DNA from 3 places in the Streptomyces sp. SCPE 10 genome. Region 2 is predicted to be linked to each of the others. Evidence: riboswitches for the same ligand, from Rfam matches in the RefSeq annotation. Region 2 holds a riboswitch; each other region holds the start of a gene.

Region 1 (10,304 bases), 1.2 Mb from region 2:
CTGGTGCCGGACGTGGAACGCCTCGGCGGCCCCGGCCACCCGATGGCCGTCGAGATCCGACGCACCCTGCACTGGCTGGGCCAGGTGCGCGGCTGATTCATCCAGCTGTACAGACATCGAACGACACACCGAGAACCAACAAGGATGAGAACCATGGCCGGACACCGGCAGTCGAAGAAGCGCAGATACATCGCCTGGTCCGCGGCGGGCGTCGTCGTGGTGGCGGGCGCCGGCCTGGCCGCGCAGACCTCCATGGCGGCCACCACCTGGCCCGCGCAGCGGACGTTCACCGGGCGCGCGTTCGACACCTGCGCCGCGCCCTCGCTGTCCACCATGAAGGCCTGGCACACCGGCTTCTACGGCGCCGCTGCCGTCTACGTGGGCGGCAGGAACCGCGGCTGCGCCCAGCCCAACCTCACCGCCTCCTGGGTCAAGTCCGTCAGCTCCCTCGGCTGGAAGCTCATCCCCCTCTACGTCGGCGCCCAGCCGCCCTGCCAGTCCGGCGCCAACCCGGAGAAGATGACCAGCTCCAACGCCGCCACCCTCGGCACCCAGGACGCCAACGACGCCGTCGCGAAGGCCGCCGCCCTCGGCATGAAGGCCGGCAGCCCGGTCTACCTCGACATGGAGGCGTACGACGTCACGAACAAGGCGTGCAACACCGCCGTGCTGACCTATGTGCGCGCCTTCGACAAGCAGCTGCACGCCAAGACGTACCGGGCCGGCTACTACGGCTTCACCAGCTCCAGCGCCAAGGCGATCGCCACCGCGACCGACAAGACGGACCTGCCGGGCAACCTCTGGTACGCGCTGTGGGACAAGCAGAACACCACCACCGCGGACTGGCCGTGGGGCGCCACGCAGTTCACCGGGCACAGCCGCGCCCACCAGTACATGGTGAACAGCAAGGAGGCGCACGGCGGCGTCACGCTCACCGTGGACCGCGACGCGTGGGACGCGCCGGTGGCCATCACGGGCTGAGGCCGCGGCGGCGCGACGGTACCCGAAGTCGCGGTGAATCGTTGGTCGAATGGGTTGGCCGCGGCAGTGCCGCTGCCTACCATCGATCACCGCAAGACTTTGTGCGCCCGCCCGTCGCCCGGCCACCACCCCTGGCGGAGGCGCTGGCGCGCCGCACCTGTCGTGCAATCTCCCTTGGAGGTTTCCTTGCACCGCCGCCGTCGCACCGCGCTCGTCCTCACCGCCGCGATCGCCGCCGCGGCCCCCCTGCTGACCGCCTGCGGAAGCGACGCCCACCCGGGCGCGGCGGCCGTGGTGGGAGGGCAGCGGATCACCGTCGCGCAGTTGCAGAACCGGGTCGACGAGGTCCGCGCGGCCCAGCGGGCCGCGGTGTCCGACCCGGCCCAGTACCAGCAGGTGCTGGCCGAGACCAGCAGCCTCACCCGCGACACCCTGCACAACATGGTCCTCGACCGGGTGATCCACCGGGCCGCGCAGGACCAGGGCGTCACGGTCACCCGCAAGGACACCCAGCAGCTGCGCGCCAGCCTGGAGCAGCAGGCGGGCGGCGCCAAGGGCCTGCGGACCGCCTGGCTCCAGAAGTACGGCATCGCCCCCGCGTACCTGGACGACAACCTGCGCCTCCAGCTGGAGGCGCAGAAGGTCGCCGCCCGGCTCGGCACCGACACCTCCCAGCCCGCCTTCTGGAAGGCCCTCTCGCGGGCCTCCGAGGAGCTGCACATCGACATCAACCCGCGCTACGGCACCTGGGACGTGCAGAAGAGCGGCCGGACGGACGCGAAGACGCCCTGGGTGCGGGAGGTGACGGCGCCGTCGGGAGGCGCGCCGGTGACGGCGTAGGACGGACCGGCCCCCAGGCCGCGGGCAGACGATCGCATGATCCCTGCGGCCCTGTGGACAACCGAATCCGCTCGTCGCCGCCGTGGGTTACGTTCGGAGCGTGAACGCATCGAGTCCCGCCCCCGGCCGTATCGTCCTGCTCACCACCAGCCACCGTGTCGCCCCCGGCCTGCTGTCCTGGCCCGCCTGGCAGGCCCTGCGCACCGCCGACGCCGTGCTGTGCGCGGACGGCGCCCACCCGCAGCTGCCGTACCTGCGGGAGGCCGGCATAGCGGTGGCCGAGGCGGCGCCCACGGCGCAGGAGCTGGTCGACGCCTGCGCCGGCGGGCGGACCGTCGTGGTCGTGGCGACGGGGGAGGGCGAGCCCGCGCTCACCGACGGACTGGCCCGGCTGGCCGGCACCGGCCGGCTCCGCATGCCGGAGCTGGAGCTGCTGCCCGCCTCCTACGACCTGCCCGGCGCCCGCCTGCTGGACCTCGTCCAGGTCATGGACCGCATCCGGGCCGAGTGCCCCTGGTCCTCCCAACAGACCCACGAGGGCCTGGCCAAGTACGGCATCGAGGAGGCGTACGAACTGGTCGAGGCGATCGAGGCGGGCGACCGTGAGGAGCTGCGCGAGGAACTGGGCGACGTCCTCCTCCAGGTCGTCTTCCACGCCCGGATCGCCGAGGAGCACCCCGAGGCGCCGTTCTCGATCGACGACGTGGCGGGCGGCATCGTCGCCAAGCTGATCCACCGCCATCCGCACGTCTTCGGCGAGGCGACGGCCGAGACCCCGGAGGAGGTCAAGGCGCACTGGCTGCGCACCAAGGCGGAGGAGAAGCGGCGCAGCTCGGTCACCGAGGGCATCCCCCTCGGCCAGCCCGGCCTGGCCCTCGCCGCCAAGCTGGCCTCCCGCGTCCGCACCGCCGGGCTGGACGTCCCCCTGCCCCAGGGTGAGGGCATCGGCTACGAGCTGCTGGCCCTCGCCGCCCGCGCCGAGTCCGCCGGCACCGACCCGGAGACGGCCCTGCGCGCGGCGGCCCGCACCTACCGGGACGCGATCCGAAGGGCCGAGGGAGTGGACCCGCGGGAGGACGAGGACCCGTCGTGAGCGCCCCGGCGGCGCCGGACCGGCCGCTCCCGTCACGGCGCGGGCACCGGCGGAGGCGGGGCCCCGGGCCGGCGGTGGCACGCCGCCCGGGCGGGCCGGATACCGTCGAGGAGTGACCGACCAGCTTCGCCCCGACGACACCGTTCCCGCCGCCCCCGAGCTCTTCACCTGGGAGTTCGCCGCCGACCCCTACCCCGCGTACGCCTGGCTGCGCGAGCACGCGCCCGTGCGCCGGACGCGGCTGCCCAGCGGGGTCGAGGCCTGGCTGGTCACCCGGTACGCGGACGCCCGGCAGGCGCTGGCGGACCAGCGGCTGAGCAAGAACCCGGCCCATCACGACGAGCCCGAGCACGCCAAGGGCAAGACCGGCATCCCGGGCGAGCGCAAGGCCGAGCTGATGACGCATCTGCTCAACATCGACCCGCCGGACCACACCCGGCTGCGCCGGCTGGTCAGCAAGGCGTTCACGCCCCGCCGCGTCGCCGCGTTCGCGCCCCGGGTCCAGGAGCTGACCGACCGGCTCATCGACCGGTTCGCGCAGCGCGGCAGCGCCGACCTCATCCACGAGTTCGCCTTCCCGCTCCCCATCTACGCCATCTGCGACCTGCTCGGCGTCCCGCGCGAGGACCAGGACGACTTCCGGGACTGGGCGGGCATGATGATCCGGCACGGCGGCGGGCCGCGGGGCGGGGTGGCGCGGTCGGTGAAGAAGATGCGCGGCTACCTCGCCGAGCTGATCCACAAGAAGCGCGAGGCGCTGCCCGCCGAGCCCGCGCCCGGCGAGGATCTGATCTCCGCCCTCATCCGCGCCTCCGACCACGGTGAGCACCTCACCGAGAACGAGGTCGCGGCGATGGCCTTCATCCTGCTCTTCGCCGGCTTCGAGACCACCGTCAACCTCATCGGCAACGGCACCTACGCCCTGCTCACCCACCCCGGTCAGCGCGACCGCCTCCAGGACGCCCTCGCCCGCGGCGACGACGAGCTGCTGGCGACCGGGGTGGAGGAACTGCTGCGCTACGACGGCCCGGTGGAGCTGGCCACCTGGCGGTTCGCCACCGAACCGCTCACCATCGGCGGGCAGCGGATCGAGCCGGGCGACCCGGTGCTCGTCGTGCTGGCCGCCGCCGACCGGGACCCGGAGCGGTTCGCCGACCCGGACGTGCTGGACCTCGGCCGCCGGGACAACCAGCACCTCGGCTACGGGCACGGCATCCACTACTGCCTCGGCGCCCCGCTCGCCCGACTGGAGGGCCAGAGCGCGCTGGCCACCCTCTTCACCCGGCTGCCCGACCTGCGGCTGGCCGCCGACCCGGCCGAGCTGCGCTGGCGCGGCGGGCTCATCATGCGCGGTCTGCGCACCCTGCCCGTGGAGTTCACCCCGCCGGGCGACCGGTAGCCCGGACCATGAAACGGAGTGGCCCGTTCCGCGCTGGAGGAAGGATGTGTGACGGAGCGGAGGGCAAACCTTCCACGCTGTGATCTTCGCGTGATCCGCGCGGCATGAACTTGTGACAAGTGATCGAGTGCGGCTACGTTCACCCCTCAGCGTGGCGAACCGGCACCACCCGCCGCGCCGGCCCCCGCAGTCGCACGAAAGGCTTCCGCATGATCTCCGGGAACGGTCGTCACCGCCGCCCCCGTCAGGCTCCGGCCCTCCTCGTCGCGGCGGGCGTGACCGGCTCCGCCATCGCCATCCCGCTGCTCGGCGCCGCAAGCGCGCACGCGGCCGACGGCACCACCTGGGACAAGGTCGCCGGCTGCGAGAGCGGCGGCTCCTGGAGCGCCGACACCGGCAACGGCTACTACGGCGGCCTCCAGATATCCCAGGACGACTGGATCCACTACGGCGGCACCCGGTACGCCTCCAGCGCCGACCAGGCCAGCCGCTCGCAGCAGATCGCCGTGGCCGAGAAGATCCTCGCCGACAAGGGCACCCTGCCCTGGGCCACCTGCGCCCTGCTGTCCGGGCTGACCCCCAACTCCGGTTCAGTGGACGTCGATCCGGGCGTCGGCGGCAACGGCCAGGGCGACGGCACGACCGACCCCTCCGGCCCGCCCGACGCCTCGGCCCCCTCCGGTACCCCGAGCGGCGGCCAGGACACCACCCCGAGCGGATCCGGCACCGGCTCCGGCAGCGGCGCCCACGACGGCGGCTCCGGCTCCGGCGCCTCCTCCTCCGCCGACCCGTCCACCTCCCCGTCCACCTCCCCGTCCACCGGTTCCGACGCCGGCACCGGCACCGGCAAGCACACCGGCAAGCACGCGGCCCCGCACCCGGGCGCCTCCCACGGCTCCACCGGCGCTCCCGGGACCGGCGGCACCGCCCCGGACCCCACCGCCCCCTCGGCGCCCACCGGCACGGTCACACCCGCCCCGACCGCCGACGACCCGGACAATTCCCGGCAGGACGTCGGCTCTTGGAGCCTGGTCGACACCGGAGCCCTCGGCGGCGGACGGCACCGCGGCGGCACCGCGGACGAAAGCACGGCGACCGGACAGGACGGCTCCGACTCCGGGCGGCACGCCTCCCGCGAGCCGGGCACGTACACCGTCCGCGAGGGCGACTCGCTGAGCACCATCGCCGACTCCCTTGACGTGCACGGCGGATGGCATGAGCTCTACTCCGCGAACAAGAAGGTCGTGGGCGCCGACCCGAATCACATCACCGCCGGTCAGACCCTGAAAGTCGGTGACGAAACGGGCGCCCGCTAGGGCGAGTTGACGCCCCACTTGATCGTCAAATGTCCGCTTTGGCGAAAGTGTGGGATGAGTCTCAGAAGCCCTGATCGTCTTTGAAATTCCGCGGATCGCGTGGCTACGGTCATGACCGCTCGTCACCACGAGCCCCGGCGGCCGCAACGCCTAATCCTGCCAGCGGCTGCCCGGGAACAGTCGTCGCGTCAAGCGCCGCAGGCAGGAGCGGGGGACCCAAGGTAAGTGCCGGGCCCGGCAGTTGATGCCGGACCGGCTCGGGGTGAAGCCACGCCTCCCACGGGAGGGGTGGCCGGGCAACTCAACCGGCCCGAACCCGACAGCTCACCTCGCAGGCGTCGGTGAGGGGATCGTTCATGCTGTTTTCCGGCAAGGGCAAGCACCGTCGTCCGTCCAAGGCCGTCCGCGCCGTCACGCTCGCCGGTGTCACCGGTGCCGCCGTCGCCGCCCCGCTGATGGCGGCCGGCAACGCCTCCGCCGCCACCACCTCCCAGTGGGACACGGTCGCCCAGTGCGAGTCCGGCGGCAACTGGTCCATCAACACCGGCAACGGCTACTACGGCGGTCTGCAGTTCTCCGCCTCCACCTGGGCCGCGTACGGCGGCACCGCCTACGCCCCCACGGCCGACAAGGCCGGCAAGGCGCAGCAGATAGCCGTCGCCGAGAAGGTCCTGGCCGCACAGGGCAAGGGCGCCTGGCCGGTCTGCGGCACGGGCCTGTCGAGCACCCCGTACAACGGCTCCGCGCCCACTTCCGGCTCCTCCTCGTCGCACACGGGCACCTCCACCCGCTCCACCGACGAGCAGGCCGCCACCCGCTCCACCCAGCGCACGGCCCCGTCCACCACGGGCAAGTCCACGGGCGGCTCCACCGGCTCCTCGGCGAGCGGCGCGGGCAAGACCGTCACCACCCCGACCGGCAAGAAGGTCAAGAAGGGCGACGGCGAGTACAAGGTCGTCACCGGCGACACCCTCAGCTCCATCGCGGCGAAGCACCACGTGGCCGGCGGCTGGCACAAGCTGTTCGAGCTGAACAAGGACATCGTCGACAACGCCGACCTCATCTACCCGGGCCAGCAGCTGCACCTGAAGTGACCCCCGGCGGCTGACGGCCCCGCCCGGCGGGCCCGCCCCCAAGGGTCCGCCCCCGTCCCCACGGGCTCCCCGCCCCGGCGCGTTCTCCCCCGTACGCGCCGGGGCGGGGTCGTTCGTTTTCCCGCTCTTTCGCCGGGTCTCATCCGCGAACCCCTTTGTTCCGCGGGTGAACAATGGGTACCGTCTGCATGTCCCTCCCGTCCACGGGACGGTCGGTCGGTGGCCGACGACCCCTGGACGGTTAGGCTCTAGTCGCAAGGCACAGCCGTAAGGCAGACCGCCCCGCACTTCCAGCGTCACATCCAAGAAGGAGATGCTCGTGCCGTCCATCGACGTCGTCGTAGCCCGGGAAATCCTGGACTCCCGAGGCAACCCCACGGTCGAGGTCGAGGTCGGCCTCGACGACGGCAGCACCGGGCGTGCCGCCGTCCCGTCCGGCGCCTCCACCGGCGCCTTCGAGGCCATCGAGCTGCGCGACGGTGACCCCAACCGTTACCAGGGCAAGGGCGTCGAGAAGGCCGTCCTCGCCGTCATCGAGCAGATCGGCCCGGAGCTGGTCGGCTACGACGCCACCGAGCAGCGGCTGATCGACCAGGCCATGTTCGACCTGGACGCCACCGACAACAAGGGCTCGCTCGGCGCCAACGCCATCCTCGGCGTCTCCCTGGCCGTCGCGCACGCCGCCTCCGAGGCGTCCGACCTGCCGCTCTTCCGCTACCTGGGCGGCCCCAACGCGCACCTGCTGCCGGTGCCGATGATGAACATCCTGAACGGCGGCTCGCACGCCGACTCCAACGTGGACATCCAGGAGTTCATGATCGCCCCGATCGGCGCGGAGTCCTTCTCCGAGGCGCTGCGCTGGGGTGCCGAGGTCTACCACACCCTGAAGAAGGTCCTGAAGAGCAAGGGCCTGGCCACCGGCCTCGGCGACGAGGGCGGCTTCGCGCCGAACCTGGGCTCCAACCGCGAGGCCCTGGACCTCATCCTGGAGGCCATCAAGGAGGCCGGCTACGCCCCCGGCGAGCAGATCGCCCTCGCGCTCGACGTCGCCGCCTCCGAGTTCTACAAGGACGGCAAGTACCTCTTCGAGGGCAAGGAGCGCTCCGCCGCCGAGATGACGGAGTACTACGAGGAGCTGGTGGCGGCCTACCCGCTGGTCTCCATCGAGGACCCGCTGTTCGAGGACGACTGGGCCGGCTGGAAGGTCATCACCGACAAGCTCGGCGACAAGGTCCAGCTGGTCGGCGACGACCTGTTCGTCACCAACCCCGAGCGCCTCGCCCGCGGCATCGAGGAGGGCACCGCCAACGCCCTGCTGGTCAAGGTCAACCAGATCGGCTCGCTGACCGAGACCCTGGACGCCGTCGAGCTGGCCCAGCGCAACGGCTTCAAGTGCATGATGTCGCACCGTTCCGGCGAGACCGAGGACGTCACCATCGCCGACCTGGCCGTCGCCACCAACTGCGGCCAGATCAAGACCGGCGCCCCGGCCCGCTCCGAGCGCGTCGCCAAGTACAACCAGCTGCTGCGCATCGAGGAGATCCTGGACGACGCCGCGGTGTACGCCGGCCGCAGCGCCTTCCCGCGCTTCAAGGGCTGAGCCACCCGGCCGGTCCCGCCCCCCGTCGGGCCGGGACTTGGCCAGTCGTACGTACGTCCCCGTACCCGGTCCCGTACCGTGTCCGGGGACGTACGCACGTGTGAAAGGGGAGGCGGAGAACCGACATGGCCGTCAAGGACCGGGACCGTTTCTCCACCACGACCAGGCTGCGGCTGCTGGGCGAGCAGACGGCGGCCCGGGTCTACCGCTCGCAGACCAAACGGCAGGCCCGCCGCTCGCGGCTGACCGGCCGGGCGGCGCTGCTCGCGCTGGTGCTGTGCTCGCTGGTCGTCGCCCTCGCCTACCCGATGCGGCAGTACGTCTCCCAGCGCGCCCAGATCTCCGACCTCCAGCGGCAGGAGACCGAGGCCCGCCAACGCGTCGAACAGCTGCGCGACCTCAAGGCTCGCTGGCAGGACGACGCCTACGCCGAGCAGCAGATCCGCAAGCGGCTGCACTATGTGAAGCCCGGCGAGACCGGGTACGTGGTCGTCGATCCGGGCGCGGCCCGGCAGTCCCGCGTCGATCTGAGGGCCGCCCACCGGCCCTGGTACACCAACATCTGGGACGGGGTCGACAAGTCCGACGCCTCCGACCAGTGACCGGCCCCGTGCCGGTGACCCACAGAAAGCCAGTCTGAAAGCAGTCATGGAAACCCCTCCGCCGCCCACTCCGCGCACCGAGCCCACCGACGCGGACGTCGAGGCGTTCAAGCAGCAGCTGGGCCGTCCCCCGCGGGGCCTGCGGGCCATCGCACACCGCTGCCCGTGCGGTCAGCCGGATGTCGTGGAGACGGCGCCCCGTCTGCCCGACGGCACGCCCTTCCCGACGCTGTACTACCTGACGTGCCCCAAGGCCGCCTCGGCCATCGGCACGCTGGAGGCGAACGGCGTGATGAAGGAGATGACCGAGCGCCTCCAGAGCGACCCGGAGCTGGCCGCCGCCTACCGGGCCGCGCACGAGGACTACATCCGGCGCCGGGACGAGATCGAGGTGCTGCGGGACTTCCCGAGCGCCGGCGGCATGCCGGACCGGGTGAAGTGCCTGCACGTCCTGGTCGCCCACTCGCTGGCCGCGGGTCCGGGCGTCAACCCGCTCGGCGACGAGGCGCTCGCGATGCTGCCGCAGTGGTGGCGCAAGGGCGCGTGCGTGACGTTCGAGCAGGAGCCGAAGGGGGAAGCGCAGTGACCCGTGTCGCCGCCGTCGACTGCGGTACGAACTCCATCCGCCTGCTGGTCGCGGACGTGGACCCGGCGACGGGCGAACTGGTCGACCTGGACCGCCGGATGACCATCGTGCGGCTCGGCCAGGGCGTCGACCGCACCGGCCGGCTCGCCCCGGAGGCGCTGGAGCGCACCTTCGCCGCCTGCCGCGACTACGCGGAGATCATCAAGGAGCACGGCGCCGAGCGGCTGCGCTTCGTCGCCACCTCCGCCTCCCGCGACGCCGAGAACCGCGACGAGTTCGTGCGCGGGGTGCTGGACATCCTCGGCGTGGAGCCCGAGGTCATCACCGGCGACCAGGAGGCCGAGTTCTCCTTCACCGGCGCGACCAAGGAGCTGGCCGGCCGCGAGGACCTCGCCCGGCCCTATCTGGTGGTGGACATCGGCGGCGGCTCCACCGAGTTCGTCGTCGGCGACGACCATGTGCGGGTCGCGCGCTCGGTGGACGTGGGCTGTGTGCGGATGACGGAACGGCACCTGGTGCACGGCGGCGAGATCTCCGACCCGCCCACCGAGGAGCAGATCGCCGCGATAAGGGCCGACATCGAGGCCGCCCTGGACCTCGCGGAGCGGACGGTGCCGCTGCGCGAGGCGCGCACCCTGGTGGGCCTGGCCGGCTCGGTCACCACCGTCTCGGCGATCGCGCAGGACCTGCCCGAGTACGACTCGGCGCGCATCCACCACTCCCGCGTCTCCCTCGCCCGGGTGCGCGAGATCACCGACCGCCTCCTGCACTCCACCCACGCCGAACGCGCCAC
Region 2 (10,304 bases):
GGACTGCCGGGGCTTGATCAGCAGCTTGTAGGCGTCGCGCCCGGCGACGTGGGCGGTGCCGTCGACGGTCACGGACGTGGTGTCGTCCACCGACTTCAGGGCCTCGTCGGCGAAGTCCTTGGGCGTGGCCGGGGGCTCGGCCCGCCGGTCCTTGCCGGCCGGCGCGGTGCCGTGGGAGACCTGGTTGCTCTTGCTGTCGTAGCCCCAGACGTCCTTGCCGTTGTGGATGACGCTGTACTCGGCGCCCTGCTCGACGAGCGACAGCTTCTGCCGGTCGGGGCCGTCGGCGGCGACGCGCAGGGTGTGCGTGCCGGTGACCAGTTCGGTGAGCCGGGTCTGCGGGTCGGCGGCGGAGCCGGAGCCGGCGCCGGGGGTCATGCCGGAGGTGAGGCCGCTCTCCAGGCCGCCGAGGTCGGGCAGGCCCAGGTCGGTGCTGACCTTCACGGTGCCGGACAGCCGCTGCACGTCCGACGCGGCGATCTTCTGGATGAGCTGCTGGGCGGTGATCCGGGGCAGGTCGGGGTCGCCGGAGTCGGCGAGGGCCGGGACCAGCCCGATCGTGGCCGCCGCCACCCCCACCACCGCGACCGGGACGGCGTACCGGGCGGCCTTGCGGCGGCCCGAGCGCGTCTCCTCGCCCCGGTCGGCGCCCTGTGCGTCGTCGGATTCGTACGGTGCCATGTGTGCCTTACCTCCGTCGTCGGCGGCGGCTGCTCTCACGCTGGTCCACCCGAGCCGCCGGTCTCACCCGAATCGGTGAGGAGTGGTGATGTCCGTGGTGTCCATACGACCAAATCCGCGCTGAGGAATCGTCAGACCACGGAGGCAACTCGGCGTACGACTGCGGTATGACACGCAAGGGACACCCCTAGGGGCTCGAACGGATCCCTATGGGCAGGATGGAGCACCCGGGCGGGTACGGCCACCCGGTGGACGCCGGACGGGTCGGTCCCGGTGGACGCCGAACCGGTCGGTCACCCGGTGCGGTGCACCACCGCGTCGCACAGCTCGATCAGCGCGGCCTTGGCGTCGCACTCCCGCAGCGGTGCCAGCGCGGCGCGCGCCTCCTCGGCGTAGCGCACGGTGTCCCGGCGGGCCTGCTCCAGGGCCGGGTGGGCGCGCAGCGCGGCCAGCGCCTCGGCGTGCCGGGCGTCGTCGCTGAGGTCGGAGTCCAGCAGCTCGCACAGGGCGATGTCCTCGGGCAGGCCGAGCCGGGCGGCGCGCTCGCGCAGCCGGAGCACGGGGAGGGTCGCGATGCCCTCGCGCAGGTCGGTCCCGGGGGTCTTGCCGGACTCGTGGGAGTCGGAGGCGATGTCCAGGTAGTCGTCGGCGAGCTGGAAGGCCACGCCGAGCCGCTCGCCGTACTGGGTGAGCACGTCCACGACCGTCTCGTCGGAGCCGGACATCATCGCGCCGAACCGGCAGGAGACCGCCACCAGGGAGCCCGTCTTGCCGCCGAGCACGTCCAGGTAGTGCTCCACCGGGTCGCGGCCGTCGGTGGGGCCCGCGGTCTCCAGGATCTGGCCGGTGACCAGCCGTTCGAACGCGAGGGCCTGCACCCGGACCGCCTCGGGGCCGAGGTCGGCGAGGATCTGGGAGGCGCGGGCGAAGAGGAAGTCGCCGGTGAGGACCGCGACGGAGTTGCCCCAGCGGGTGTTGGCGCTGTCCACGCCCCGGCGTACGGCGGCCTCGTCCATGACGTCGTCGTGGTACAGCGTGGCGAGGTGGGTCAGCTCCACCACCACGGCGGACGGCACCACACCGGGCGCGTAGGGGTCGCCGAACTGTGCCGCGAGCATCACGAGCAGCGGCCTGAACCGCTTCCCGCCGGCCCGTACGAGGTGCTGCGCGGCCCCGGTGATGAACGGGACCTCGCTCTTGGTGGCCTCTAGCAGGCCTTCCTCGACAGCCGCCAATCCGGCCTGGACATCGGCTTCGAGAGCCTGGTCCCGCACGCTCAGCCCGAACGGCCCGACGACGGTCACGAGGGGTCTCCTGTCTGCTGGTGTCTGCTGGCGATTACACGGTTTGTCGATAGGTCGCTGCCATCACTCAAGTCAGCGTATCCGGTCCGGTTTCGATCACCGATAGCGCCCACCCGTCCAGCCCGGGCGGTATCGGAGCACATCCGGCACCCCTTCGATCGGATGAGAAGAACGGACATTTTTCGACTTAACAGGAAAATCCGAGCTTCGTCGCGAGCCCGGAGGTGAGCGGAGTACCCGGTCCACCCCACCGAGGGACGAATACCCGGAATCCCCCATGCCCGATTTAACACAGTTTGCCATTTGGTGAATTGGGCCACACACACCCCCTGCCCCCGACCGGCCGCCCGAGACCCCCTTCCCCCTTGCCGCGTAAGCGAGTTGAGCGTTGACAATCGCAAAGGATCAAGTACCCCATAGGGCAATGATCAAGGTCAAATGCCACATCGCATGAATCCGGCACTTGTTCCCGACATGTGCTCTCGCATACGTTCCCGACCCATCGGGCGGACGCCGAATCCTGCCGCCGCCCGTACACCCATCAACGAACTCATTCGTACGGCAGGAGCGGGGGACCCAGGTAAGTCGCCGGACCGGACGACACACGTGACGCGGCACATGCCGCGACACGCGGTCGCACCGGGACGGCTCGGGGTTAAGCCGTGCCTCTCGCGGGGCACGGCCGGGCACCTCCCCGCCCGAACCCGACAGCTCACCTCGCAGGCGTAGGAGAGGAACGTCCCCATGCCTGCTGCCGTTCAGTCGCGCCGCACCCGCACCAACCGCGTCGTCCGTATGCTCGCCGTCGCCGGCACCGGCGCCGCCGTGATCGCCATGCCGCTCGTGGGCGCCGCCAGCGCCTCCGCGGCCACCGCCACCACCTCGGCCGCCGTCACCACCGCCGGGTACCCGAACAACCTCGACGGCTGGATCCGCGAGTCCCTGGCGATCATGAGCCAGAAGGGCATCCCGGGCTCCTACAACGGCATCTACCGCAACATCATGCGCGAGTCCTCGGGCAACCCGAACGCCATCAACCTGTGGGACTCCAACGCCGCCAAGGGCATCCCGTCCAAGGGCCTGCTCCAGGTGATCGACCCGACCTTCAACACGTACCACGTGGCCGGGACCTCCTGGAACATCTACGACCCGGTCGCCAACATCACCGCCGCCTGCAACTACGCGGCCCACCGCTACGGCTCCATGGACAACGTCAACAGCGCCTACTGACCGGCGCCCGGCGGGCCGACGACACCCCGTCAGCCCGCCGGGAACAGTCTTTCGAGGACGACGGCGATGCCGTCGTCCTCGTTCGACGCGGTGACCTCGTCGGCCACCGCCTTCAGCTCCGGATGGGCGTCGGCCATGGCGACCCCGTGCGCCGCCCACCGGAACATCGGGACGTCGTTGGGCATGTCGCCGAAGGCCAGCGAGCGTTCCGCGGCGATACCGAGCCGCTCGGCGGCCAGCGCCAGACCGGTCGCCTTGGTCACCCCGCACGGCTGGAGCTCCACGGTCCCCGGACCCGACATGGTGACCGTGGCCAGCGGGCCCACCACCGAGCGCGCCACCGCCGCCAACGCGTCGTCGGACAGGGTGGCGTGGCGCAGCAGCACCTTGCTGATCGGCGCCCCCCACAGATCGTCGCGCCGGCCCACCCGCACCGCGGGCAGCGTCGGATGGGGCATCCGGTAGCCCGGCTCGGTCAGCGTGAGCCCGTCCACCCCGTCCTGGTCGACGGCCGCGTACACCTGCCCCACCTCGGCCTCGATCTTGCCGAGCGCGGCCTCGGCCTGCTCCCGGTCCAGCCGCACCGACCACAGCAGCCGGTCGGCCCCGGCGTCGTAGACCTGCGCCCCCTGTCCGCACACCGCGAGCCCCGTGCAGCCGAGGGCCGCCAGCAGCGGCCGCACTCTGGGGGCCGGACGGCCGGTCACCACCAGGTGCCGGGCGCCGGTCCGGGCCGCCCGCGCAAGCGCCGAAAGCGTGCGCTCGGAGACGGTGTCGTCGCCGCGCAGCAGCGTCCCGTCCAGGTCGGTGGCGATCAGTGCGTACGCGGGGGAGGGTGCCATGAGCAGAGAATACGGATCCTCCGACTCCGCCGACTCATCCGTCGGCGCGCGTACTTGCGTGCCGACCGCCCCCAAGTGCGCGCGGTGGCGCCCCTGATGGGGACCGGCCGCGGGCCGCGGGCCGGACGTACCGCCGGGCGCGGAGCACGGTCCGGGTACCCGGACCGGTCGATCGGGGCACGCCGGGGCGGCGACCCCCGGCGGGCACTGCCCAAGAGGCGCGTCGCGGCCGTAACGTGTGGCCGATCACGTGGAACAGCGCCATGCATGGCCCGGATGAGAGCGAGGCAGCACCCCATGCCCCCCTTCGACGTCCCCGAGGGCGACCCCTTCGGTCCGCACAACCTTCCCTATGGCGTGTTCTCGCCCTCCGGCAGCCGGGAGCGCCGGGTCGGCGTCCGGCTCGGGGACCAGGTCCTCGACGCGGGCGCCGCGGCCGCCGCCCTGGGCTCGCCGCACCACGCACTGCTCGCCCGACCCACCCTCAACCCGCTGCTCGCGGCGGGCCGCGCCGCCTGGTCGGAGGTGCGCGCCGCGCTCACCTCCTGGGTCACCGACCCCGCGCACCGCGAGACCCTGGAGCCGCTCTTCCACCCGCTGTCCGAGGTGGACCTGCACCTGCCCTTCGAGGTCGCGGACTACGTCGACTTCTACGCCTCGGAGAACCACGCCCGCAACGTCGGCACGATCTTCCGCCCGGACGCCCCCGACTCCCTCACCCCCAACTGGAAGCACCTGCCGATCGGCTACCACGGCCGCGCCGGCACCGTGGTGGTCTCGGGCACGGACGTCGTACGGCCCTCCGGGCAGCGCAAGGGCCCCGCCGACCCGGCGCCCGTGTTCGGGCCGTCGATCCGGCTGGACATCGAGGCCGAGGTCGGCTTCGTCGTGGGCGTGCCGACCGAGCTGGGGACCCCGGTCGCGCTCGGCGACTTCCGGGAGCACGTCTTCGGGCTGTGCCTGCTCAACGACTGGTCCGCGCGGGACATCCAGGCCTGGGAGTACGTGCCCCTCGGCCCGTTCCTCGGCAAGTCGTTCGCGACCTCGGTGTCGGCGTGGATCACCCCGCTGGAGGCCCTGGAACACGCGAGGACGGCCCCGCCCGAGCGCACCCACCCGCTGCTCCCCTACCTGGACGACGCCGCCCCCGGCATCGAGCCCGGCGGCTACGACCTGCGGATCTCGGTCGCCGTCAACGGCCACGTGGTGGCCGAGCCGCCGTTCTCCACCATGTACTGGACCGCCGCGCAGCAGCTCGCCCAGATGACGGTCAACGGCGCCTCGCTGCGCACCGGCGACCTGTACGGCTCGGGCACCGTCAGCGGGCCCGACGAGCACCAGCGCGGCTCGCTGCTGGAGCTGACCTGGAACGGCCGTGACCCCCTCGACCTCCCCGACGGCAAGCGCGCCTTCCTGGAGGACGGCGACGTGGTGACGCTGTCGGCGTGGGCCCCCGGCCCGAACGGGACCCGCGTCGGGCTCGGCGAGGTCACCGGGCGGATCGTGCCGTCGGTCTGATCCGGCACCGGGCGCCGCGCGCGGGTGCCGGATCGGGACGGTCCGTGTTCCGGTACCTGACTCCCGGCGCCCCTCTTCGTCATACTGGCGGGGACAGGCACCACGTCCCGGCGGGCGCCCGCGCGCACCGCCCCTCGCCGCACCACCCGTACCCGCACCGCCCCTTTCCTTCCCGCCCCTCTCGGACCAGGAACCGGAGCCCCGGCATGACCGTCTGCCTGCTCCTGCTGAGCGTCGTCGCCCTGACGGCGGCCGTACCGGCACCGCGCGCGCTGACCCGGGCCGACTGGCCCGAACGGGAACCCGTGGTCGCGCTGTGGGTGTGGCAGTGCCTGGTCGCCACCGTCCTCCTGTGCTGTGTGGCCGGGCTGACCCTCGGCGCCGCGGCCGTCTTCCGCACCGTGCGCGACCATGTGTTCGCTCCCGCGCCGCCCGCCGTCACGGCCGCCTACGACCTCTCCGCGGCCCCGGTGTGGGCCGCCCTGCTCACCGTGGGGCTGGCCTGCGGGGCCGCCTGGACGACCGCGATGCTCGGCCGGGAACTGGTCGAGGTCCGCCGCAGCCGGGGCCAGGCCCGGGCCCAACTGCGGGAGCGGGCGCCGGAGCTGCCGGCCGGGCTGCGGGCCGCGCGCGGCCCGATGCTGGTCCTGGAGGACGAGTACCCGGACGCCTGGTGGATGCCGGGCCACCCCCCGCAGCTGGTGGTGACCACCGGGGCGCTGCACCGGCTCACCGGCCATCAGCTGGACGCCGTCCTCACCCATGAACGCGGCCACGCGCGCGCCCACCACGACTGGCTGCTGCACCTGTCCGCCGCGCTCGCCGCGGGCTTCCCCCGGGTGCCGCTCTTCGCGCACTTCCGCGACCAGACGCACCGTCTGGTGGAACTGGCCGCCGACGACGCCGCCTCCCGCCGCTGCGGCCATCTGACCACCGCCCTCGCGTTGATCGAGCTCAACCAGCACCGGGGCGTCCTGTCCTGCGCCTCCAGCCGCCGGCTGCTGGGCGAGCGGGTGGACCGTCTGCTGGAGCCGCCCCCTCGGCTGCTGCGCCGCCACCGGGCCCTGACCACCACGGTGGCCGCGCTGGTGCCGCTCCTGCCGCTGCTGATCACCTTCGCGCCGGGGCTGACGGCGCTGTCCTGAGCCGGACGTGACGAGGGCCCGGCGACGTGGACCACCGGGCCCTGACGAGGTGTCAGGCGGGCAGGGGCCCGGCCGGCCTACACCGCGGCGTGCACCGTCCGGGCCGCGGAGAGTGCCCCGACGATGTCGTCGACCCGTGTCTTGGCGTCGCCGAAGAGCATCTGGGAGTTCTCCCGGAAGAACAGCGGGTTCTGCACGCCCGCGTAGCCGGTGGCCATGGAGCGCTTGAAGACGACGACGTTCTTCGCCTCCCAGACCCGCAGCACCGGCATGCCGGCGATCGGGCTGGCGGGGTCCTCGGCCGCGGCCGGGTTGACGGTGTCGTTGGCGCCGATGACCAGCACGACGTCGGTCGCGGCCAGGTCGTCGTTGATCTCGTCCATCTCCAGCACGATGTCGTAGGGCACCTTCGCCTCCGCCAGCAGCACGTTCATGTGCCCGGGGAGCCGCCCGGCGACGGGGTGGACGCCGAAGCGGACGTCGACACCGCGCTCGCGCAGCAGGCGGGTCAGCTCGGCCACCGGGTACTGCGCCTGGGCGACGGCCATGCCGTAGCCCGGCGTGATGACCACGCTCGACGCGGTGGCCAGCAGTTCGGCGGTCTCCTCGGCCGAGATCTCGCGGTGCTCGCCGTGCGCGCCGCCGTCGGAGGCCGTGGCCTCGATGCCGAAGCCGCCGGCGATGACCGAGATGAACGACCGGTTCATCGCCTTGCACATGATGTAGGAGAGGTAGGCGCCGGAGGAGCCGACCAGGGCGCCGGTGACGATCAGCAGGTCGTTGTCGAGCAGGAAGCCCGAGGCCGCCGCGGCCCAGCCGGAGTAGCTGTTGAGCATCGAGACCACGACCGGCATGTCACCGCCGCCGATGGAGGCGACCAGGTGCCAGCCCAGGGCCAGGGCGACCAGGGTGATCAGCCCGAGGACGAGCGTGCCCGTGGCGTCGGTCCGGTCGTGGGAGACGACGATGTAAGCCGCGGTGAGCCCCGCGAAGACGACGAGCGCGCCCACGTTGATGAGGTTCTTGCCCGGCAGCATCAGCGGGGCGCCCTTGATCCGCGCCGACAGCTTGAGGTTGGCCACGATCGAACCGGTGAAGGTGACCGCGCCGATGAAGATGCCGATGGCGATCTCGGCGTTGTGGATGTGCCACAGCGAGATCGGCGACTCGGACGGTGCGCGGGCCAGCAGGCCCTCGCGGTGGCCGACCCAGCCGATCAGCACGGCGGCCAGACCGACGAAGGAGTGCAGCAGCGCGATCAGCTCGGGCATGCCGGTCATCCGGACGATCCGGGCGCGCCACAGGCCGATCACCCCGCCGACCAGGACGGCGACGAACATCAGGACGATGCCGAGCGTGCTGGTGTCGCCGGCCTGGTCGTGGCCGTCCTTGATGACGTGGACGATGGTGGCGACCAGGGCGACGCCCATGCCGGTGACGCCGTAGACCCAGCCCTGCCGGGCGCTTTCGTGTCTGGACAGTCCGGCGAGGCTGAGGATGAAGAGCAGCGCGGCGATGATGTACGCCGCGGTGGCCATGGCGGAGACGGTCATGTCGTCAGTTCCCCCTGCTGAACATGGCGAGCATGCGGCGGGTCACCGCGAAGCCACCGAAGATGTTGATGGAGGCGAGCAGGACGGCGAGGACGCCGAGCGCCTGCATGAGGTGGTCGGGGAACCACACCTTCAGCAGCGCGCCCACGACGACGACGCCGGAGATGGCGTTGGTGACGCTCATCAGCGGGGTGTGCAGGGCGTGGTGGACCTTGCCGATCACGTAGTAGCCGATGACGATCGCGAGCATCAGCACGGTGAAGTGCTGCGGCAGCGGCGCCGGGGCGAAGGCGACCACCAGGCCGAAGACGAGGATGCCGGTCAGGGTCAGGGCGACCCTGGTGCCGGCGCTCATCGGCGCCTTCTCCTCCTTGGCGGGTGCCTCGGGGGCCGGCCCCTGCTCGGCGGCGGGCGCCGCCGAGACCTGCACGGGCGGCGGCGGCCACAGCTTCTCGCCGTCCTTGACCACGGTGATGCCGCGCTGCACGACGTCGTCCAGGTCGAGCACGGTCTTGCCGTCCTTGCCCGGGGTGAGCAGCTTCATCAGGTTGACCAGGTTGGTCCCGTACAACTGCGAGGCCTGGGTGGGCAGCCGGCCGGCGAGGTCGGTGTAGCCGAGGATGATCACGCCGTTGCCGGTGACGATCCGCTGCCCGGGTTCGCTGCCCTCGACATTGCCGCCCATGCCGGCGGCCATGTCGACGATCACCGAGCCCGGCTTCATGCTCGCCACGTCGGCGGCCGTGATCAGCCGCGGTGCCGGGCGCCCGGGGATCAGCGCCGTGGTGATGATGATGTCCACGTCCGCGGCCTGCTCGGAGTAGAGCTTCGCCGCGGCCTCGTTGTAGAGGTCCGAGGTGGCCTTCGCATAGCCGTCGGACGACCGCTGCGCCTCCTCCTCGACCACCACCGGGAGGTACTCGCCGCCCAGCGATTTCACCTGATCGGCCACCTCCGGGCGGGGGTCGGTCGCGCGCACCACCGCGCCCAGCGACGAGGCCGCGCCGATCGCGGCCAGACCGGCCACGCCCGCGCCGGCGACGAGCACCTTGGCCGGCGGCACCTTGCCCGCGGCGGTCACCTGGCCGGTGAAGAAGCGGCCGAACTCGTGGGCGGCCTCGACCACCGCGCGGTAGCCGGCGATGTTGGCCATGGACGAGAGCACGTCCAGCGACTGGGCGCGGCTGATGCGCGGCACCGCGTCCATCGCCAGCACCGTGATCGGTCTCGCCGCGAGCGCGTCGACCAGTTCGGGGTTGAGGGCCGGCGCGAGCGTGGAGATCAGGGTGGCGCCGTCCCTCGGCTTGCCCACCTCGTCCATCGACGGGCCGTTGACCCGGAAGACGATGTCGGCGCCCCACGCCTCCTCGCCCGTGCCGATCCGCGCCCCTGCCTCCGCGTACGCCGCGTCGGCGAAGGCGGAGAGTGCCCCGGCCCCCGACTCGACGAGCACGTCGTACCCGAGTCCTGCCAGTTGTCGGACCGTCGCCGGGGTCGCGGCGACGCGTGTCTCCCCTGCTGGTTCGCGAGGGACTCCAATGCGCATGGGAGTACTCCAATTCAGCTCGGTTGCGCCTCCGAGCGGCGTGCGCGGTCGGCTCGGAGGCGCCGGCGGGGTCCCGCACAGGATGCAGGTCGGCGGACCCGCGTGTCACTAAGCAGTCACCGTTGCCGGTGACTTCGCGAGGTACTGGAGGAGGTGGTCGTTCAGGGTGTGGTGGAAGCTCGCCGCGCGGCGGGACCGCGGGGCGAACAGGTCGAAGGCGTGACAGGTACGCCGAGCGCCCGCCCCCGGAGAGGAACAGGGGCGGGCGCTCGGCGGCGTGGTGTGGTCGGAACGGAGGGTGCGGGAGGGGAGGCCGTCACTCCCAGAAGTCCGGCTCGTCCTCCGGGGCCGGCCAGTCGTCGTCCCGCGGTGCCTCGTCGGGGGCTGATGCGGCGGCGGGTGCGGCGGGGCCGTCCAGGGAGGCCAGCACGGCGAGGACCTCCTCGCCGTATGTCGCCAGCTTCTTCTCGCCGACCCCGCTGACC
Region 3 (10,304 bases), 1.2 Mb from region 2:
TGCGCGTGGTGCTCTCCGAGGACCACCTGACCCCCGTGGCGGCCGTCTGCCTTTGGTACGACGTCGGCTCCCGCCACGAGGTCAAGGGGCGCACCGGCCTGGCCCACCTTTTCGAGCACCTGATGTTCCAGGGCTCGGGGCAGGTCAAGGGCAACGGCCACTTCGAACTGGTGCAGGGCGCCGGCGGCTCGCTCAACGGCACCACCAGCTTCGAGCGCACCAACTACTTCGAGACCATGCCCGCCCACCAGCTGGAGCTGGCGCTCTGGCTGGAGGCCGACCGCATGGGCTCCCTGCTGACCGCCCTGGACGACGAGTCCATGGAGAACCAGCGGGACGTCGTGAAGAACGAGCGCCGCCAGCGTTACGACAACGTTCCCTACGGAACGGCCTTCGAGCGGCTGACCGCCATGTCGTACCCCGAGGGCCACCCCTACCACCACACGCCGATCGGCTCCATGGCGGACCTGGACGCGGCCACCCTGGAGGACGCCCGCCAGTTCTTCCGCACCTACTACGCGCCGAACAACGCGGTGCTCTCCGTGGTCGGCGACATCGACCCCGAGCAGACGCTCGCCTGGGTGGAGAAGTACTTCGGCTCCATCCCGGCCCACGACGGCAAGCCCGCGCCCCGGGACGGCTCCCTGCCGGACGTCATCGGCGAGCAGCTGCGCGAGGTCGTCGTCGAGGAGGTCCCGGCGCGCGCCCTGATGGCCTCCTACCGGCTGCCGCACGACGGTACGCGCGCCTGCGACGCGGCCGACCTCGCCCTGACCGTCCTCGGCGGCGGCGAGTCCTCCCGGCTCTACAACCGGCTGGTGCGCCGCGACCGCACGGCCGTCGCGGCCGGCTTCGGCCTGCTGCGCCTGGCCGGCGCGCCCTCCATGGGCTGGCTGGACGTGAAGACCTCCGGCGACGTGGAGGTGCCGGTCATCGAGGCCGCCATCGACGAGGAGCTGGCCCGGTTCGCCGAGGAAGGCCCCACCGCCGAGGAAATGGAGCGCGCCCAGGCCCAGTTGGAGCGCGAGTGGCTGGACCGGCTCGGCACGGTCGCGGGCCGCGCCGACGAACTGTGCCGCTACGCCGTCCTGTTCGGCGACCCGCAGCTCGCCCTGAACGCCGTGCCGCGCATCCTGGAGGTGACCCCGGAGGAGGTCCGGGAGGTCGCCAAGGCCCGCCTGCGCCCCGACAACCGCGCGGTCCTGGTCTACGAGCCCAAGTCCCCGGAGAACGTCGAGGACGCCGACCTGCCCGAGGACCCCGAGTCGGAAGCCACCGTAGAGGCCGGGAACGAGAACGAGGAGACGGCCAAGTGACCGAGCAGCTCGCCACCATGGACTTCCACCCCCGGCCACAGCCCGGCGAGGCCAGGCCCTGGGCCTTCCCGGCCCCCGAGCGCGCCGCGCTCGACAACGGCCTGACCGTGCTGCGCTGCCACCGCCCCGGCCAGCAGGTCGTCGCGGTGGAGGTGCTGCTCGACGCGCCCCTGGACGCCGAGCCGGCCGGCCTGGACGGCGTGGCCACCATCATGGCGCGCGCCTTCTCCGAGGGCACCGACCGGCACTCCGCCGAGGAGTTCGCCGCCGAGCTGGAGCGCGCGGGCGCCACCCTCGACGCGCACGCCGACCACCCCGGCGTCCGGCTCAGCCTGGAGGTCCCCGCCTCCCGCCTGGCCAAGGGCCTCGGCCTGGTCGCCGACGCGCTGCGGGCTCCCGCCTTCGCCGAGAGCGAGATCGAGCGCCTGGTCCGCAACCGCCTGGACGAGATCCCGCACGAGCTGGCCAACCCCGCCCGCCGTGCCGCCAAGGAGCTGTCCAAGGAGCTGTTCCCGGCGGCCTCGCGCATGTCCCGGCCGCGCCAGGGCACCGAGGAGACCGTCGAGAAGATCGACGCGCCCGCCGTGCGCGCCTTCTACGAGCGCCATGTGCGCCCCGGCACGGCCACCGCCGTGGTGGTCGGCGACCTCACCGGCATCGACCTGGACGCGCTGCTCGCCGACACCCTGGGCGCCTGGACCGGCACGCCCGGCGAGCCCCGGCCCGTGCCTGCGGTGACGGCCGACGACACCGGACGCGTCGTCATCGTGGACAGGCCCGGCGCCGTCCAGACGCAGCTGCTCATCGGCCGGATCGGCCCGGACCGGCACGACCGGGTGTGGCCCGCCCAGGTGCTCGGCACCTACTGCCTCGGCGGCACCCTCACCTCCCGCCTGGACCGCGTGCTGCGCGAGGAGAAGGGCTACACCTACGGGGTGCGCTCCTTCGGCCAGGTCCTGCGCTCCGCCCCGGACGGCACCGGCGCGTCGATGCTCGCCATCAGCGGCTCCGTGGACACGCCCAACACCGGCCCCGCCCTCGACGACCTGTGGAAGGTGCTGCGCACCCTCGCGGCGGAGGGCCTGACCGACGCCGAGCGGGACGTCGCCGTGCAGAACCTCGTCGGGGTCGCGCCGCTGAAGTACGAGACCGCGGCGGCCGTCGCGAGCACCCTCGCCGACCAGGTCGAGCAGCACCTGCCCGACGACTTCCAGGCGACGCTGTACCGGCAACTGGCCGCCACGGGCACGGTGGAGGCGACCGCGGCCGTCGTCAACGCCTTCCCGGTGGACCGCCTGGTGACCGTCCTGGTCGGTGACGCTGCGCAGATCAAGGCGCCGGTCGAGGCGCTGGGCATCGGCGACGTCACCGTGGTGGCGGCCGAGTAGCGGCAGTAACGGCACACAGGGGACGGGGCCCTGGCGACCTACGGGTCGTCAGGGCCCCTGTTGTTCCACTCTCTCCCTCAGATGTCCGAATTGGGGCGGAGGTTGCCCGTCTGCCCTGTGGGATGCGCTACAAAAACCCCGATCTGTTTGGGAATCGGGAGCCGGTCCGCATAGCTTCGTCCAGGCTGTTCGTCGGGCAGTGCGCCGCACCCGCGGCACCGGGCAGCCATCGCCGAGTCCCCGTACGGCGCGAGCCAGGGGAGCCGGGGACCCACACGTCCCTGGGGTGAATCGGGCACCCGCGCGTGACGCGAGGGAGCCCGTAGGAGACCTTCCTGCTCCGAACCCGTCAGCTAACCCGGTAGGCGAGAGGGAAGGAAAGGACCAGCCACTCCATGGCGTTCATGTGCGCCACCGGGAAGCACCGCAAGCCCGGCCGGGTCAAGCGAACCACCGCCCAGGCGGCCGGCGTCGCGGCCCTGACGACCACCGGCGTCATCGGCACCCTCGCGGCCTCTCCGGCGCTCGCCGCCGAGCGCCCCGCGGAGCAGACCGGTCTCACCCCCGTACTCGCCGCGAGCGACGACGTCGCCCAGCAGATCGACGCGCAGGCCAGCGCCCAGCAGCGGGCCGCCGAGCGCAAGGCGGCCCAGGAGGCCGCTGCCAAGCGGGTGGAGGAGGCGCGCGAGGCGGAGGCCCGCGCCGCCCGCGAGGCCGAGCGCAGGCGGCTGAACGCCTTCGTCGCCCCGATCGCGCACTCCTACGTGTCCACCGGCTACGAGGCCAGCAGTTCGCTGTGGTCCTCCGGGTCCCACACCGGCATCGACTTCCACGCGGCCAGCGGCACCCCGGTGCACGCGGTCGGCGTCGGCACCGTCGTCTCCACCGGCTGGGGCGGGGCGTACGGCAACCAGATAGTGATCCGCATGGCCGACGGCATGTACACCCAGTACGGCCATCTGTCGTCCATCGGCGTCACGGTGGGCCAGCAGGTCACCGCGGGCCAGCAGATCGGCCTGTCCGGCGCCACCGGCAACGTCACCGGTCCGCACCTGCACTTCGAGGCGCGCACCAGCCCCGACTACGGCTCGGACGTCGACCCCGTCGCCTACCTGCGCAACCACGGCGTGGACGTCTGACGAGCCCGCACGCCCCCGCACGGCATCCGAAGCCCCGGCCACCGAGCCGGGGCTTTCGCCTTTCCCGCGGTGTTCCGGTCGCCGTTGTCCAAAAAATATCCCCGGATTCCGGCCCGCCGTCGGAAAAGGCGGCGCGGTGGAATAGAGTCACCGGAATAGAGTCATGGGAAAAACGCGTCCGTCGTCGGCGTCGTGTCGCGGGGATCAAGGCGGAGGTCGGTCATGCGTATTCCGGCGCAGTCGGTGTGCACGGCGATCCGGGACGACATCGTCGCCGGCGTCCTGGAACGCGGCGGCCGTCTCACCGAGGAGGTGCTGGCCCGCCGCTACGGGGTCTCGCGCGTCCCCGTGCGCGAGGCGCTGCGCACCCTGGAGGCGGAGGGCTTCGTGGTGACGCGCCGGCACGCGGGCGCCTGTGTGGCCGAACCGAGCGAGCAAGAGGCCGCCGACCTGCTGGAGATGCGCCTGCTCCTGGAACCGCTCGGCGCCGCCCGGGCCGCCCGGCGGCGCACCGGGGCGCACCTGAAGGTGCTGCGCGGGCTGGTCAGGCTGGGGCAGGAGCGCGCCAGGCGGGGCGACAGCGAGGAACTGCGCGCACTGGACGGCTGGTTCCACGAGACGCTGGCCCAGGCCTGCGGCAGCCCCTCGCTGACCTCCACCCTCCTCCAGCTGCGCCACAAGATCGCCTGGATGTACGTGCTCGACGCGCCGTCGGACCCGGTCGGCACCTGGGCCGAGCACGGCGCGATCGTGGACGCGGTGGCGCGCGGCGACGGAGCGCGCGCCCGCGCGGTGACCGCGCTGCACGCCGAGCGGGCGGCGGCCGAGCACCGGCTGCGCGTGCCCGGTGGCGCCGAGCGTGTGAGGACTTCGCAACATGCCGTAAACATGTCCGGCGCACAGAATTAACACGGGTGCCGTATACAAAGGGGTGGGTATTTCGTGGGCCGGTATTCCCCTATTTCTTCGGTGCCGTTAATTACCGACCCGGGTGAATGGGGTGGGCGTTCCGTCGTGAAAACGCCGGAAATCGCGAAATACGCCTCCGTGCGCCCACCGCACCGGCGCGGTCGCCCGTACCCGTCTTGCCCGACCGGCGTCGTGCGGTCGGGGCGGCAGCGGGGCGGCCCGCCACCCTGCCCGGTCCGAGCCGGCGGACCGGCCCGGACCGGGCGTCACGGCAGTGCAGAACCGGGCGTCACGCCACCGCGCCGAAGCCCGGTTCCTCGAAGGTCCGATGCCGCTCAGACGGTCTCGGGCAGCTCTTCCAGACCCTCGGCGACCAGCTTGGCCAGCCGGTCCAGGGCGGCCTCGGCGCCCTCGGCGTCGGAGGCGAGCACGATCTCCTCGCCGCCCTGGGCGCCCAGACCCAGGACGCCGAGCATGCTGGCCGCGTTGACCGGGGTGCCACCGGCCTTGGAGATCGTCACCGGGATGCCCGCGGCCGTCGCGGCCCGGACGAAGATGGAGGCGGGGCGGGCGTGGAGGCCCTCGGCCCAGCCGACGTTGACGCGGCGCTCAGCCATGTGTTGCTGCCCTTCACTCTTCAAGGTTGTCTAGACCAGTCTTCCATATGGTGAACCATGCCTGGAGAGGGGCTGCGCACCCCCTCCACGGTGCCGTCGTGACCGCCCCTCGGCCCGGCGGCCGTCTCCACAGACTGCCCCGCGCCGTTGCCGGACGCTAGCCGTACTCTGGGGCGCATGCGAACCTCGGCGGAACCGCAGGGCCGGTACGAGTACCCCGCGCACTGGGAGGCGGACGTGGTGCTGCGGGACGGGGGCACCGCCCGCATCCGGCCCATCACCGTCGACGACGCCGACCGCCTGGTCCACTTCTACGAGCAGGTGTCGGACGAGTCCAAGTACTACCGCTTCTTCGCGCCCTATCCCCGCCTGTCCGCCAAGGACGTGCACCGCTTCACCCACCACGACTTCGTCGACCGGGTCGGCCTAGCGGCCACCGTGGGCGGCGAGTTCATCGCCACGGTGCGCTACGACCGCATCGGTGCCGGCGGCACCCCCGCGTCCGCGCCCGCCGACGAGGCGGAGGTCGCCTTCCTGGTGCAGGACGCCCACCAGGGCAGGGGAGTGGCCTCCGCGCTCCTGGAGCACATCGCGGCCGTCGCCCGCGAGCGGGGCATCCGCCGCTTCACCGCCGAGGTGCTGCCCGCCAACACCAAGATGATCAAGGTCTTCACGGACGCCGGCTACACCCAGAAGCGCAGCTTCGAGGACGGCGTCGTCCGCCTGGAGTTCGACATCGAGCCCACCGACCGCTCGCTCGCCGTGCAGCGCGCTCGCGAGCAGCGCGCCGAGGCCCGCTCGGTGCAGCGGCTCCTCGCCCCCGGCTCCGTCGCGGTGATCGGCGTCGGCCGCGCCCCCGGCGGGGTGGGCCGCAGTGTCCTGGCCAACATCAGGGACGGCGGGTACGCGGGCCGGCTGTACGCCGTGAACAAGGCCTTCCCCGCGGACCTCGCGGAGGTCGACGGGGTGGGCGCGTACCAGTGCGTGCGGGACATCGACGGCCCGGTGGACCTCGCCGTCGTCGCCGTACCGGCCGAGTACGTGCCCGCCGTGGTCGCCGAGTGCGGGGAACACGGCGTCCAGGGGCTCGTCGTGCTCAGCGCCGGGTACGCCGAGAGCGGGCCCGAGGGCAAGGAGCGGCAGCGGGCGCTCGTGCGGCAGGCGCGGGCGTACGGCATGCGGATCATCGGGCCCAACGCGTTCGGCGTCATCAACACCGCCGCCGGCGTACGGCTGAACGCCTCCCTCGCGCCCGAGATGCCACGCCCCGGCCGCATCGGCATGTTCGCCCAGTCCGGCGCCATCGGCATCGCGCTGCTCTCCCGGCTGCACCGGCGCGGCGGCGGCGTCACCGGGGTCAGCGGCGTCTCCACCTTCGTCTCCGCCGGCAACCGCGCCGACGTCTCCGGCAACGACGTCCTCCAGTACTGGTACGAGGACCCGGACACCGATGTCGTCCTGATGTACCTGGAGACCATCGGCAACCCCCGCAAGTTCACTCGGCTCGCCCGCCGGACGGCGGCGGCGAAACCCCTCGTCGTGGTGCAGGGCACCGGCACGGCGCCCCAGGGCCACGCGGTGCGTGCCACCCGGCTGCCGCACGCGACGGTGTCCGCGCTGCTCCGCCAGGCCGGGGTGATCCGGGTCGACACCATCACCGAACTGGTCGACGCGGGGCTGCTGCTCGCCCGCCAGCCGCTGCCCGCCGGACCGCGCGTGGCGATCCTCGGCAACTCCGAGTCGCTGGGCGTCCTGACGTACGACCGCTGCCTGGCGGAGGGGCTGCGGCCGGCGCGGCCCCTGGACCTGACGACCGGGGCGAGCGCGGAGGACTTCCACCGGGCGCTGAGCGCGGCGCTGGCCGACGACACCAACGACTCCGTCGTGGTGACGGCGATCCCGGCGATCGGCGAGGCGTCGCCGGGGGACGCGGAGCTGGCGGAGGCGCTGCGGTCCGCCGCGGCGGCGGCGCCGGGGAAGCCGGTGCTGGTGGTGCACGTGGAGCTGGGCGGACTGGCGCAGGCGCTGTCGGCGGCGGCGAGCACCGCGCCGACCGCCGCGGACAGGGCACCCGGCGACCCGGGCGGCGCCCGGCCGCCCCGCCCGGCGGAACGACCGCCCACCGCGGTCTCCCCGCCTGAAGGAGCCCGGCTCATCCCCGCCTACCCCGCCGCCGAACGCGCCGTCCGGGCCCTCGCCGAGGCCGTCCGCTACGGGCAGTGGCGCAGGGAGGCGATGGACCCCGGAAGGGTGCCGGAGTACGAGGACATCGACGAGAAGGGCGTAGCGCGGCTGATCGGGGAACTGCTGGCACGCGGCGAGGGGCTCACGATCTCCGAGGCCGAGACCTGCGAGCTGCTCGGCAAGTACGGCATCCGGGTGCGCCGCGCCCTGCCCGCGCCCACCCCCGACGCCGCCGCCGAGGCCGCCCGCGATCTCGGCTACCCGGTGGCCCTGAAGGCGACCGCCCCCCACCTCAGGCACCGCGCCGACCTGGGCGGGGTCCGCCTGGACCTGGCCGACGAGGACCAACTGCGGCGGGCCTACGCCGAGTTGTCCGAACTGTTCGGCAAGCCCGAGGAGCTGCGGCCGGTGGTGCAGGGGATGGCGCCCAGGGGCGTCGACACCGTCGTACGGGCCGTGATCGACCCGGCGGCCGGGGCCGTGCTGTCCTTCGGCCTGGCCGGCGCGGTCTCCCAGCTGCTGGACGACACGGCGCACCGGCTGATCCCGGTCACCGACCGGGACGCGACCGCGCTGGTGCGCACGATCCGCACCGCGCCCCTGCTCTTCGGCTGGCGCGGCTCCACCCCCGTGGACACCCCCGCCCTCGAGGAACTGCTGCTGCGGGTGTCCCGGCTGGTCGACGACCACCCCGAGGTGGTCGCGGTCACCCTGGAACCGGTCGTCGTGGCCCCCCGCGGCGCCAACGTCCTCGGCGCGACCGTCCGCCTCGCCCCACCCCCGGCCCGGGACGACCACGGGCCCCGCACGATGCCCGTGTACTGACGGGGGAGGGGAGCGGGCCCGCCGCTCCTTCCACCACCTCGACGCTCCCGGCCTCCGCCTTCCGGCCTCCGGGCCTTGCGGCTCCCGCGCCGTCCGGCTTCTCGGCCCCCGAGGCCCCGAGGCCCCGCCTGGACTCCCTCCCCGCCCGCCCCCGTCGCGGACATCCGCGCCCCGCGCCCCGCGCCCCGCCCCCGGCCCTCCCGCGGACGGTCCGCCACGGGCCGGTGCCCCGGTGTTCCTCCGCGTGTCCCCGGGAGGCCCGCGGTCCCGTGACCGCGGCGTGTCCCGTGGTCGCGGGCGGCCCTGACCCCCCTTGGCCACGGACTAGGATGGACGCCATGGCCAAGACCAGTACGACGACCCAGGGGCTGCGCGCGGCGATCGAGCGCAGCGGCTACTACCCGGCCCTCGTGGCCGAGGCGGTGGAGGCCGCGGTGGGCGGCGAGCCCATCCGGTCGTACCTGGTCCACCAGGAGACCACGTTCGACCAGAACGAGGTACGCCGCCATGTGACCGTCCTGGTCCTCACCGCCAACCGCTTCATCGTCAGCCACACCGACGAGCAGGCCGCCGACGGCACCTCCCCGACGCCGTACGCCACCACCTCCACCGAGTCGGTCAAGCTCAGCCGGATCTCCTCCGTCGTGGTCAGCCGGGTGGTGGCCAACCCCGAGCAGTACACCCCGGGCACCCTGCCCCGCGAGGTCGTGCTGACCATCGGCTGGGGCGCGGTGAGCCGGATCGACCTGGAGCCCGCCGCCTGCGGCGACCCCAACTGCGACGCCGACCACGGCTACACCGGCAACTCCACGGCGGACGACCTCAGCCTGCGCGTCAGCGAGGCCGGGGACGGCCCGGAGACGGTGCGCGAGGCGCTCGCCTTCGCGCAGGCCATCTCGGAGGCGACCGCGGACATCGCCCGCTGATGTCCCAGCTCTCCGCCTGGGACCACCCGGAACCCCTCGCCCTCGACACCGCGCCGCTGCCCCAGTACGGCACCGGCTCCCTCGCCGACCTGCTGCCGACCCTCGCCGCCGGCATGGGCGTCCCCGGCATGTCCGCGACGATCACCGAGCTGGCCCCGGTCGACCGGGCCTGTGTCTTCCTGGTCGACGGTCTCGGCTGGGAGCAGCTGCGCGCCCACCCCGACGAGGCCCCCTTCCTCACCTCGCTGCTCGGCAGCTCCCGCGGCGGCACCGGCCGCCCGCTCACCGCGGGCTACCCGGCGACCACCGCCGCCTCCCTGGCCTCCGTCGGCACCGGCCTGCCGCCCGGCGCGCACGGCCTGCCCGGCTACACGGTCCGCGACCCGGCCACCGGCGCGCTGATGAACCAGCTGCGCTGGCAGCCGTACACCGACCCGCGCCGCTGGCAGCCGTACCCCACCGTCTTCCAGCTGGCCCACGACGCCGGGGTGCACGCCGCCCAGGTGTCCTCGCCCGCCTTCGAGCGCACCCCGCTCACCAAGGTCGCGCTCAGCGGCGGCAGCTTCCACGGCAGGCTGTCCGGCGAGGACCGGGTGGACCTGGCCGCCGAGCAGCTGGCCGCCGGGGACCGCTCGCTGGTGTACACGTACTACGCCGAACTCGACGGCTCCGGCCACCGCTACGGCGTCGCCTCCGACACCTGGCGCGGCCAGCTGATGTACGTCGACCGGCTGGCCCAGCGCCTCGCCGAGCAGCTGCCCCCGCGCAGCGCGCTCTACGTCACCGCCGATCACGGCATGATCGACGTGCCGTTCGACGACGAGCACCGCATCGACTTCGACACGGACTGGGAACTGCGCGCCGGTGTCGCCCTGTTGGGCGGCGAGGGGCGGGCCCGGCACGTGTACGCGGTGCCGGGCGCCCACAACGACGTGCTGACCTGCTGGCGCGAGGTGCTGGGGGAGCAGTTCTGGGTGGCCTCGCGGGACGAGGCGATCCA

The links. Region 2 has a riboswitch for cyclic di-AMP ahead of ACSP97_RS20945 (transglycosylase SLT domain-containing protein). Riboswitches for the same ligand answer to the same signal wherever they lie in the genome.
Region 1: another riboswitch for cyclic di-AMP. It lies ahead of ACSP97_RS15305 (transglycosylase family protein); the one in region 2 lies ahead of ACSP97_RS20945 (transglycosylase SLT domain-containing protein).
Region 3: another riboswitch for cyclic di-AMP. It lies ahead of ACSP97_RS26495 (M23 family metallopeptidase); the one in region 2 lies ahead of ACSP97_RS20945 (transglycosylase SLT domain-containing protein).

The regions. Positions count from the first base shown of each region.
Region 1 is NZ_CP197069.1:3,276,631-3,286,934, reverse strand. It holds gene ACSP97_RS15335 (protein kinase domain-containing protein) at 1-96, shown strand, start outside; gene ACSP97_RS15330 (glycoside hydrolase domain-containing protein) at 154-981, shown strand; gene ACSP97_RS15325 (SurA N-terminal domain-containing protein) at 1,168-1,821, shown strand; gene ACSP97_RS15320 (nucleoside triphosphate pyrophosphohydrolase) at 1,922-2,914, shown strand; gene ACSP97_RS15315 (cytochrome P450 family protein) at 3,027-4,313, shown strand; gene ACSP97_RS15310 (transglycosylase family protein) at 4,523-5,629, shown strand; cyclic di-AMP (ydaO/yuaA leader) riboswitch at 5,813-5,982, shown strand; gene ACSP97_RS15305 (transglycosylase family protein) at 5,986-6,723, shown strand; gene eno (phosphopyruvate hydratase) at 7,037-8,323, shown strand; gene ACSP97_RS15295 (FtsB family cell division protein) at 8,449-8,925, shown strand; gene ACSP97_RS15290 (DUF501 domain-containing protein) at 8,972-9,511, shown strand; gene ACSP97_RS15285 (Ppx/GppA phosphatase family protein) at 9,508-10,304, shown strand, end outside.
Region 2 is NZ_CP197069.1:4,503,009-4,513,312, reverse strand. It holds gene ACSP97_RS20955 (LolA family protein) at 1-681, opposite strand, end outside; gene ACSP97_RS20950 (polyprenyl synthetase family protein) at 975-1,985, opposite strand; cyclic di-AMP (ydaO/yuaA leader) riboswitch at 2,518-2,726, shown strand; gene ACSP97_RS20945 (transglycosylase SLT domain-containing protein) at 2,730-3,215, shown strand; gene ACSP97_RS20940 (HAD family hydrolase) at 3,245-4,057, opposite strand; gene fahA (fumarylacetoacetase) at 4,355-5,575, shown strand; gene ACSP97_RS20930 (M56 family metallopeptidase) at 5,782-6,720, shown strand; gene pntB (Re/Si-specific NAD(P)(+) transhydrogenase subunit beta) at 6,798-8,273, opposite strand; gene ACSP97_RS20920 (Re/Si-specific NAD(P)(+) transhydrogenase subunit alpha) at 8,278-9,819, opposite strand; gene recQ (DNA helicase RecQ) at 10,136-10,304, opposite strand, start outside.
Region 3 is NZ_CP197069.1:5,728,591-5,738,894, forward strand. It holds gene ACSP97_RS26485 (M16 family metallopeptidase) at 1-1,316, shown strand, start outside; gene ACSP97_RS26490 (M16 family metallopeptidase) at 1,334-2,704, shown strand; cyclic di-AMP (ydaO/yuaA leader) riboswitch at 2,925-3,087, shown strand; gene ACSP97_RS26495 (M23 family metallopeptidase) at 3,100-3,843, shown strand; gene ACSP97_RS26500 (GntR family transcriptional regulator) at 4,066-4,752, shown strand; gene ACSP97_RS26505 (HPr family phosphocarrier protein) at 5,088-5,369, opposite strand; gene ACSP97_RS26510 (bifunctional acetate--CoA ligase family protein/GNAT family N-acetyltransferase) at 5,547-8,378, shown strand; gene ACSP97_RS26515 (DUF5998 family protein) at 8,717-9,304, shown strand; gene ACSP97_RS26520 (alkaline phosphatase family protein) at 9,304-10,304, shown strand, end outside.